DNA from 3 places in the Paenibacillus sp. MAH-35 genome. Region 3 is predicted to be linked to each of the others. Evidence: riboswitches for the same ligand, from Rfam matches in the RefSeq annotation. Region 3 holds a riboswitch; each other region holds the start of a gene.
The links. A riboswitch is a leader RNA that binds a small molecule or an ion and turns the genes downstream of it on or off. The one in region 3 is predicted to bind cyclic di-GMP.
Positions count from the first base shown of each region.

Region 1: linked by a shared signal. The riboswitch ahead of ggt (gamma-glutamyltransferase) and the one ahead of AC3Y2E_RS18975 (transglutaminase-like domain-containing protein) in region 3 are both predicted to bind cyclic di-GMP.
Region 2: linked by a shared signal. The riboswitch ahead of AC3Y2E_RS30635 (hypothetical protein) and the one ahead of AC3Y2E_RS18975 (transglutaminase-like domain-containing protein) in region 3 are both predicted to bind cyclic di-GMP.

Region 1 is NZ_JBYUPU010000007.1:205,499-208,759, forward strand. It holds gene ggt (gamma-glutamyltransferase) at 1-1,272, opposite strand, end outside; cyclic di-GMP riboswitch class I at 1,529-1,624, opposite strand; gene AC3Y2E_RS10320 (HAD-IIB family hydrolase) at 2,077-2,838, opposite strand; gene pdxR (MocR-like pyridoxine biosynthesis transcription factor PdxR) at 2,981-3,261, opposite strand, start outside.
Region 2 is NZ_JBYUPU010000050.1:20,924-24,184, forward strand. It holds gene AC3Y2E_RS30625 (hypothetical protein) at 1-65, shown strand, start outside; gene AC3Y2E_RS30630 (MOSC domain-containing protein) at 146-829, shown strand; gene AC3Y2E_RS30635 (hypothetical protein) at 1,624-1,890, opposite strand; cyclic di-GMP riboswitch class I at 1,954-2,039, opposite strand; gene AC3Y2E_RS30640 (methyl-accepting chemotaxis protein) at 2,251-3,261, shown strand, end outside.
Region 3 is NZ_JBYUPU010000017.1:95,560-98,820, reverse strand. It holds gene AC3Y2E_RS18980 (collagen binding domain-containing protein) at 1-123, opposite strand, end outside; gene AC3Y2E_RS18975 (transglutaminase-like domain-containing protein) at 377-1,177, opposite strand; cyclic di-GMP riboswitch class I at 1,191-1,277, opposite strand; cyclic di-GMP riboswitch class I at 1,343-1,433, opposite strand; gene AC3Y2E_RS18970 (alpha/beta hydrolase family protein) at 1,639-2,454, opposite strand; gene AC3Y2E_RS18965 (YusU family protein) at 2,619-2,900, shown strand.

The sequences.
Region 1 (3,261 bases), on a different contig from region 3:
GCCGTGCTTGAAAAGCATCGCCGGGTTCAGCGTATGGAACGTCCGTTTGTTCGGCTCCAGACGGTTGATATGATCCGGGTCCAGGGAGAAGAAGCTGCCGCGGTTTTGCAGCAATACGCCCGTACCGTCGGCTACGACGCCCGAGCCGTAGTCAAAGTAGTGGCTCTGAATCATCGATACAGCGTTTCCGTCTTTGTCCACGATCCCCAGCCAGACCGTATCGCCCTTCGGATCGAGCGGCTTCAAGTTATTCGATACTTGCGTCATGTCGATCCGGGAAGCAAGCTCGATTCCACGTTCTTTCGACAAAATCTCATCCACCGGAATATCGGCGAATTCCGGGTCCGTCAACCACTTGTCCCGATCGGCAAAGGCGTGCTTCGTCGCTTCGACAATCAAGTGATAGTAATCGGCACTGCCTTCTTCCACGTCGTTTTTCAGATCGAAGTTGTTCAAAATGTTCAGGATCGACAAGGATGCCATGCCCTGCGTGTTCGGCGGGAAATTGTAAGCCGTATAGCCGCGGTAGTTCGCCGAGATCGGGTCTACCCAGTTCGCCTTGTGGTCGGCATAATCTTTTTTCGTCATTACGCCGCCGTGCTTCTGAATGTCCGCGACAATTTTCTCGGCCACTTCGCCTTTATAGAACCCGTCGGCTCCTTTTTTGGCAATCTGCTCGAGCGTATGGGCCAAATCTTTCTGAACGAACAAATCTCCGGCTTTGTACACGTCGCCGTTCGGCTTCAAAAAGGTGTTGCGGAACGTCTCGAACCGCTGCAGATTTTTGATCTCCGGCTGCGTCGTATCGGTATCGATAATCGTCCAGAGCTCCTGGTTCGGTGTAACCGGGAAGCCTTTGCCTGCATACTGGATTGCCGGCTCCAGCAGTCGATCCCACGGCAAGCTGTTTTTCATCGACGTTTTGGCGTATTTGTATGCTTCTTCCCAGCCCGATACGGCGCCGGGCACGGTGTTGGCCGACAAGTAGCCGCGGCTTGGGATTTGGCTGTAGCCGAGGTTTTTGTAGAAATCGATCGTGACATTTTCCCCGGAGCGGCCGCTCGCGTTTAATGCTTTCAGCTCTTTCGTTTCCGCATTGTAAACCATCCAGAACGCGTCTCCGCCGATGCTGACGTAGTGCGGATATACGACCGACAAAACAGCCGCCGCCGCGATCGCCGCATCAACCGCATTACCGCCGTCCTGGAGCACTTTGAGCGCCGCTGCGGAAGCCAGATAATGCTGGGTAGTTACCATGCCGTTCGTCCCCATCGTGGTCGGACGGCCTGTCGATTGCGCCGCCGCGGCGATGCTGCTGAAACATAAGGTGAATATGAGCGTAATAAGAGCTATTTTTTTTCGAAAGCCTTTCGTCATATACTCTACCCTCCATTGGTATATTGCTTAGTGGATAATGGCCGTAAATGTCGAGCCTTATGCCGGGTTTATCGCATCTCCCCCTTTCTGCGCACACAAAAAAAGGCGACAAAGTAATTGTCACCTCCATAGACTCCACTGGCCGTTGGTGACAGGCAACTGGCTGGCATGCCTTCCGTGCGGGACGGAAGGGGTAGCCCCTGTAGCTTTGCGGCCTGCCCTTTCGGACAGTGTGCCTTTTTCTGTTATGAAACATCCATATACTGAGTCTTACGTACTATAATAACTTATATAATAATTATTTCAAGTGTTTTTAAACATTTCCATGGCAGAAAACGCCATTCATCGTCATTTTTCGATGAAGTTTTTGATGTTTCTTATGGTGAAATTTGTCGTTTTCCCACTATATAGGATACTCCGTTGTTACATTTGAATCATTTCAGTTAATCTCTGGAATTCGTTTGGCACTATATTCCTTATTTGTAGCATGATCGTCTCCTGCATACAAGTTAAATATTGTAAAACGACTTGGAAGATTTGTAAACGTTCCCCGCGCGAGCCCGGGCAGACCTGTTTGCGAAAAAAGCATAACTCCCAATTTCCCGCCTCCCTGGCCATACGGAAATGCGACTTTTGGCATGAAAAAACCTGTCCCTTCCATAAGGAGACAGGTTGAAGCCAGACGTTTTGATCCGAAAGTCATGCATATCGTTCGCCCAGCTCGCGAAGCTTACGGATGATGCTGCATTCCGTATGCTCGTCTGCCGGGATTCGTTCCTTCGCGATTCGCAGTAAAGGCTCGTAATCCCCGATCGCCACCGAATGATGGGCCTTCTCGAACAGCGGCAGATCGTTCATGTCGTTTCCGAAGCAGACGAACGGACCGCCGGGAATACCCGACAACTCCAGAGCCGACATTTTGTTTACGCCCTTGTAGGTCAGATCGAGTATTCCTTCTGTCGAATGGTGGTGGATCGTTACGTCCATCCGCTCCAATCTCCGGGATAACTCGCCGAAATCGGAGCCGGACAGCACTACGATTTTCATATACGATTCGATCTGGTCCAATTCGATGCGGGCCGCGAGCTTGTCCGGGTCTACAAAGCGGAGGAAGGGATGCGAATCCGCCATGCGGCAGGCGTAATTCCATCTGTCGTCGATTAGATATTCGGCATCGAACTCTTGTAAAAGATGCAGCAGTTCCTTCGCAAGTCCGGCAGGGATCGGAACCGAGGCTTGAAGCTCGCCCCCGAAATAAGTCATCGCCCCGTTGGCTCCGATCAGAAGCCGGTTTCTCAACCGTTCATCCAAGACGGGAAGCATATCCCGGCAAGGACGGGCGGAAGCAAAACCGACAACATGGCCGGCTTGCTCCAGCTCGACCAGCAAGTCTGCAATTCCGCTTGAGATCTTCTGCCCTTTAAAGCAAATCGTACCGTCCAAGTCAAAAATAAAGTTCATGTCCTCAGCCACCTTATGAAAGAATCTATGCTCCATAGTAAACAGAACCATCGGCCGGCGGAAGGGACAGAATGAACATATTGAATAGGACAAGCGTGAGCAATGGGTGATGAAAAATAAGAAAAGAGAAAAAAGCGCCCCCTCACCGGATATCGGCTTCAAGCCACGCTTCAGCAAGCAGCCGGATGCCGGTGCGGATGTCCGGGCCGCTTAACGCCCCATAGCCCAGCAGCAGCGTCGGATACGCTTCTGTCCGCCGTGTCCAGTACCGTGACGTACCGTACACTTGCACTCCTTTGGCGAGAGCCCGTTCGATCAGCTCGGATTCGCTGCGCCCGCTCTTGACCGTGAAAAAAGCATGCAGTCCGGCGTCTTTGGATTCCGCCTCCGCCGAACTGCCGAAATACAAAGAGACCGCATCGA
Region 2 (3,261 bases), on a different contig from region 3:
TCGCATACGACAGTCAAGACCGGACCCTATACGAGCTTAGTCCGGAACGCAACGAAATACGCTGATCTCCCGCCGGCTTGAGTTGATGGCCATCCTCTCAGCGTGTATGCTGTACAGAGAGGATCGTATAAAGGAGATCGGAGTTATGGATATTCGCATCGTATCGCTTAATGTCGGAAAACCGCAGTCGTTCATCTACAAAGGCGCCGCAGTAGAAACGGGGATCTTCAAGCAGCCGGCGGAGCAAGGTCCGGTCCTGCTGACCGCAACCAATTTTGCAGGCGACGGCCAGGCCGATCTCGTCCACCACGGGGGGCCGGACAAAGCCGTATGCGTCTATCCGTTCGAGCATTATGCTTACTGGGAGCGCGAGTTGAACCGGACTATGCATTACGGGGCGTTCGGGGAAAATTTGACGGTGCTCGGCATGACAGAGGACCGGGTGTGCATCGGCGATATTTACGCCTCGGGAGAGGTACGGCTTCAAGTGACGCAGCCGAGGCAGCCGTGTCACAAGCTGGCCAAAAAATACGATATCCCGGACCTCGCGCTGCGGGTGCAGCATACGGGCTACACCGGCTTTTATTGCCGCGTGCTGACGCCGGGACTGTTCGACCGGAACGCCCCTCTGACCTTGGAGCGCCGGCACCCGCTCGGCATAACCGTTCAATACGCCAACACGATCAAACATCACGACAAGATCAACCTGGACGGCATTGCCGCCCTGCTGGCAGTAGAGGAGCTGTCGGGCAACTGGCGGGCCTCCTTCGAGAAACGAATCGCAGGAACCGAACCGTCCGAGGGCGAGCGGTTAAACGGGAAGCCGTAACCCTCGGCTCTGCATCCTCGTTCTTGCGAGCAGACCGCGTTTTGTCTTCGCTGAAACGACATATGTGCGGGTTAGTTAAATGGCAAACTGGCTAACTAGTTAACTAATTAACTAATTAACTAATGAGCTAACTAACCAACTCTAACCAACCAAATAGGAGCCTTTAGTACCCTATTTTCGGCCTTTTCAAATAACTAACACGAATAGAGGCGGTCTGCACCCCTTATTTCAACCAACTGGTCGCGTCTGCACCCTTTTCGCCGATTTTAACAGCTCCTAATCGCTCTTATTCCGTGTCCAGGCCAGTTTTCGGACAAAATAAAGCATACAAACGAGACTGTCGATTCATTGTGTAGAAGTGTTAGCAAGACCGTTCCAAGTGAAAAGTTACCTTCTTCTGCTCAAACAGGTTGTCCGGAATCCCTTGATTGAATAAGGATTGTAAGGTAGGGGATTCCAGACAAAACTCGCCAGAAGGTAATCTTTTCCCTTTCCACTTGGTTGTCCACAATGAATCGACAGCCTCACAAACCGCTCTTATTCGGTTCTGTCCCCGCTTGGAGCTGGACAACAGGCTAAAGCTAAACGGCCGCCCACGATAGGCGACTTTGCAGTACTGCCGCACTTGGAGCACTTGTGGCACTTGCGGCACTTGCGGCACTTGCTGACTCGACAAGCAGATGGCCCCATCCCCGTTTTAGTACGGTGGAAACTTTGATCTACCCAAAAAAGACCGGCAAGGCTCAACCTTCATCCGAAGGCTGGACTTTGCCGGTCTTTCCATATTTCCTCTATTAGCAAGCACAAGGCTTGAACGTATGATCTTTGATCGTCCGGACTACTTTAATCGACGTAACGGAAGTAGCCAGCGGCTGTCTTGGCTTGAAGGTGAGATTCAAGAAATCGGTAAGCTCCACTTCATGACCGGAATTTTTGAACGCTTCGACGAAATCGCCGACAGTCGGTTTTTTGCCGAGCTCGCAATAGATGTCGATCTGCTTGCTCACTTTGCCAAATTTGTCAAAATACTCCACCGTCGAGTAATATCTTTCCTTCAACATACAGTTCCTCCTAAGAAGTGTAGTCTACCGAATGTTGATGGAGCAGCTTCGCCTCCAACCATTTTCGGCAACCCGGCCGCCTTAGAGAATCCTCCTTAGGCCCGTCGGCTTTGCGTCCCGGACTTTCGTCCGGTTTGCCTTTATCGTCCTGCTCAGAAACGCGCTTTCATACCCGTATTACCTTCTACTATACAATATTACGGGACATTTTTCTAGACGAAATCTTCCAAGTCAAGATGAAATTCGAGCACTCGTTTTGCTGCTTTAGCACTATTCACTTTGTGTTGGTTCTTGTCGAATAAAAAGTATACCCGGATGCCGAGATGGCGGAAGGGAAATCCATATATAGGGGGAACGAGCATGTCTACTCATTGGAGCCGGAGCATCATTGCCAAGCTGAGCTTTTTCGCCGCGCTGTGCGCACTGCTGATGACGGCCGGACAAGCCGCAATTTCTTATTTGCAGCAAAAGGATCAGTATTATAACGAGCTCAAACAGTACCAGCAGATGGTGCACAAGTCTGTCGAGCAGCATGCCGGAAAGTTCGCTTCGCTCAAAGACTTTATCAAGACCAACAAAAAAGCCGATCTGGCACAGCCGGGCATTGCCCTTATTCAACCTTATATGGACCTGTACACCGGATCGGGCGGCGTGGCCAATACGTATCTGCTCTATCCCGGAACGATCGAATCCGGGGGCAAAACCGCGATGACGATCATGCTCGCGAACAAATCGCTTGCCGATTCCGGCTTCCAGCCTTCCACTCCGTACGAGCTGCCTCCGGCATTTACGAAAGCGATCCGGGCGGCGGAGAGCGGCGAGATCGGGGTATCCGACGTATTTTCCGACGATTATGGGACATGGGTCAGTATTTTGAGTGCGATACGCGATGAGAATGGCGGCGTTACGGCCATTTTGGGTATTGATTTCGATTATGCGAACGTACAGCATCAGCTGGACGCCAAGCTGAGAACCAGCTTGCTGGTCGGCCTCCTCACCGGGACGATCGCCGTGGCAATGATGATCGCCGTCATCGTATGGATCATCAGGCCGGTTCGCGAACTGACCCGGATTACTCAGAAAGTGGCCGGCGGGGATCTGACCGAATCGGTCTCGATCCGGCGCAAGGACGAGATCGGCGAGCTGTCCGCCTACTTCGGCGTCATGATCGGCAATATCCGCGAGATGATCGGGCGCATCCGCGAGACGTCGGACGTCGTCGCCGAGAACGCCGAGACGCTGCACGGAGGATCGGAGCAGACATCGGAAGCTGCCCGCCACGTCGCCATGTCGATCGAGCAGGTAGCGGCCGGTACCGAGCGGCAGTTGACGAGCTCGGAGGAAAGCGCCAAAGCGATGGAGGAGATGGCG
Region 3 (3,261 bases):
GTACACGGAATTTTGAACGTTCCCTGAAGTACCGGCGCTCATCCAGGCGACCGTGCCTCCAAACATAGTTTGAAACAGCAGTAACCATGCAAGTACGAGTCCACTCATTCTTTTCTTTTTCATAAATTCCTTCGGTCTCCCTACACCCTGATTATGAATTTTGACTGTTCTGAACCTGCCTCTCGCGCGCAGGACGGCACGTCAGAACACGTGCCGACAAGGAGCCTTCGTGCCAACCACCTCCGCTTGTCTCGATTGGCGCACGATCCGGCCTAGGTTTCCTGCATTATAACGCTGCCGGCTATACAATTTCTGAACAAACTGGAAAAAGCCTTGGACATGTCGTCCAAAGCCGGTTTCCGATTGATTTTATTTTTTAATAATATTTGGCTGCCGCATACCGGGTAGCGTCCTTGGTCATCTCGAACGTTTTGCCGTTCTCTTTCCAGCCCGCGTCGACGGTCGTGTCTATGGTTGTCCATGCCCCGTCGTAATAAACTTCATTCCAAGCATGATACACATCAACGTAATCCGTCGTCCCCATTACCAGTTTGGCGGGAATATCGACGCTCCGCAGCATCGCGGCGAACAGCGCCGCATAGCCGTAACATATATCCTTTTCCAGCGCGACCGTACGGTCGATATCCGGTATATAATCTGCAGGCACATTGGCGGCCAGCGTTTCGTCGTAACGGATCGTACCGGTCACATATTCGTAAATCGCCCGAACTTTCTCCATATCGGTTGCCGCCGTTTTTGTCAATTCCTTCGCAATGGCTGCCGCCCGGCTTGTCTCGCTCCAGTTGACGTTTTGCACCGGATTCAAGTAGACGTTCGCGTCATTGTCCATATCCAGCGTGACTGCGGCTTCCCGCACCACTTTATATTTGCTGCCGCTCACTTGCTCCAGCAGGGTGACCGTATAGTCGCCGTTGCCCATTTGCAGCGGGAACGTCTCTTCCCATTTGCCCGGAGTGAGCAGGTAGGTGTACTTGTCTGGTCCTTTCGTTACCATAACTTTCGTCTTGACGTCATCTCTGACGTCGTATCGAACCCCGATCGTCCCTCTGTCCACATGGTCCAGGTTTAGCCAATCCTCGGCAGTCGCGGCAAACGCGGCCGGCGCAGGGATCAAAAACGCGATCAACATCGTGATGGCAAGCAACAGGTTACGCATGTTGCAAACTCCTTTCGGCGGCCAGGCTGCCATTTGACGGTGTCAAGAAGGCCCTATAGCTTTGCGTCCTTGCCTTTCGGCAAGTTTGCTATTATCGTATTTGAGTTTGATAGACTGGGAACGGGAGGTTGTCTGGCAAAAAAAGCACAAAAAAAAGCGTAATCGTTCGGTAACTGGCTGCCATCTGACCGCGCGGGGTCAGGAAGGCCCTGTAGCTTTGCGTCCTTGCCTTTCGACAAGTTTGCCGTTATCGTGAAAAGCTTTCTTCCTGCTCCTATCATACCAAAATTATCAATTCCTATCAACCATAATTTGCTATTCGGTTCATAGGTCCGTCTGTGGGCGCAAACGGGTTCGGAAGGATCATCGCAAGCCGGGACAAGCTACGTTTTTTGGGATCACACCGCTGTTTCATCTGCCTCAAAACGTGTCCGTTCCAGGCCCGCGTTCGTGCCGTTGTACTACTCAACCGGCGACTTCCACACCCGACCCGCCCATTCAAAAATCGAATCCAGCACCTGCTCGTCCTCTTCCCGTGGGAATACGTGCCCCCGCCCCTGGTAGACGTGCAGCGCATACGGCTTGCCTGCCGCTTCCAAGGCCACCGCCAACCGGTGCGCGTGCTCCACGCCGACATGCTCGTCCTCCGAACCGTGAACGATCAAGACCGGCGACTTGATGCTGTCCGCCCAGCATACCGGCGACCGCTGCCTGTACGCCTCTTCGTCTTTGCGGGGGTGCCCCACGACCCTTTTCAGCATACGCCTCAAATCCACCCGCTCCTCATACGTAAGCAGCAGGTCGCTGACGCCTCCCCAGACGACGACGGGGCCGACGCCTTCACACTCTTTGGCCGCCAGCAGCGCCATCATCGCCCCCCGGGAGAAACCAATCAACAAAACGGGCAAGTCGTTCCGCGTTTGCGGCAGATCTCTTAAGAGACGTATGGCGTTATACAAATCGAACCGGTCTTCTCCCGCGAAGTCTTCACGCCCCTCTCCCCCGTCGTTTCCTCTATAGAAAGGAGCAAATACGGAATATCCGCGCCGGGCCAGCGTCACGATCCGGGCAATGCGCACCATCCCCACGCTGCGGATGCCTCCCCTGCAGTAGACGAGCGGGGGCAGGGCCTCACGGGACTCCGGTGCGGCCCAGTATCCTTTTACTTTCAAACCTTGACTTACGTATGTAATCTTCCACAATTGAACGCCCGGTTCGGGGTCGGCCAGCCTTTCCCGCTCCAGCACGGTCCCATCCGGCACCTCTCTCGACTCCATCGCCGCAACCTCTTCCGGTGTGTATGATGCTCCCCATCATACCGAAACAAACCGGCCATTTCAAATTCGCAGCCCGTATACGCAAAGCCAAGTTCGGCTTTGACAGCTTTTGGAGGTTTCGGTAGACTGAAGTAAAACGAGCCGAAGGAAGGGCTGTTCCTCTTATGAATCCCGTATTTGATCAAGAATTTGAAGCGCTTGTCGAGAAATTTGCCGAGTTGCTGACCGGCAGCTCCAATCCGGAAACTGTAGAGAAGGTTAGAAAATGGGCTGTTTACAATCATATCCATAAATCGATGCCTGCACTGACCAACCATTGGAACCAGAACCATCCCGAAGCGAAGCGGGAAGTGCGCCTGCTGTTCGAGGAGATCCGCAGCTTGAACGAAGCATTGAGAGCCCAGCGCAGTGCCGACACCGCCACTCCTCCTCCCGCCGGAGAATAATCCGGTTAAGAAAAGCATCTATTTGAAGCCATGACGTGCCGCCGATGAATAGGATCTAAACACGGCTCAAAACCTGCTCCGCAATGTATGCCTTTTGTGTGTGCAGCAGTTTTTCGGCGAGCCGAGAGTGCTCGGTATCGCTGGGAACCGTATGCGTGCTGGTTCTGTAAAAGGATAAGGGTCTTTTGCTCTATTTCCAGTCTATTCGAAAAACAGTGGCGAATAGAGGCGGTTTGTATCTCTTATTTTAACCAAATGGACGGGTCAGCACCATTTTCGCGGATTATAACAGCTTCAAACCGCTCCTATTTCCTCATGCAAGCTGGTTTCGGGCAGATTAAGGGGTACAAACGAGGCTGTC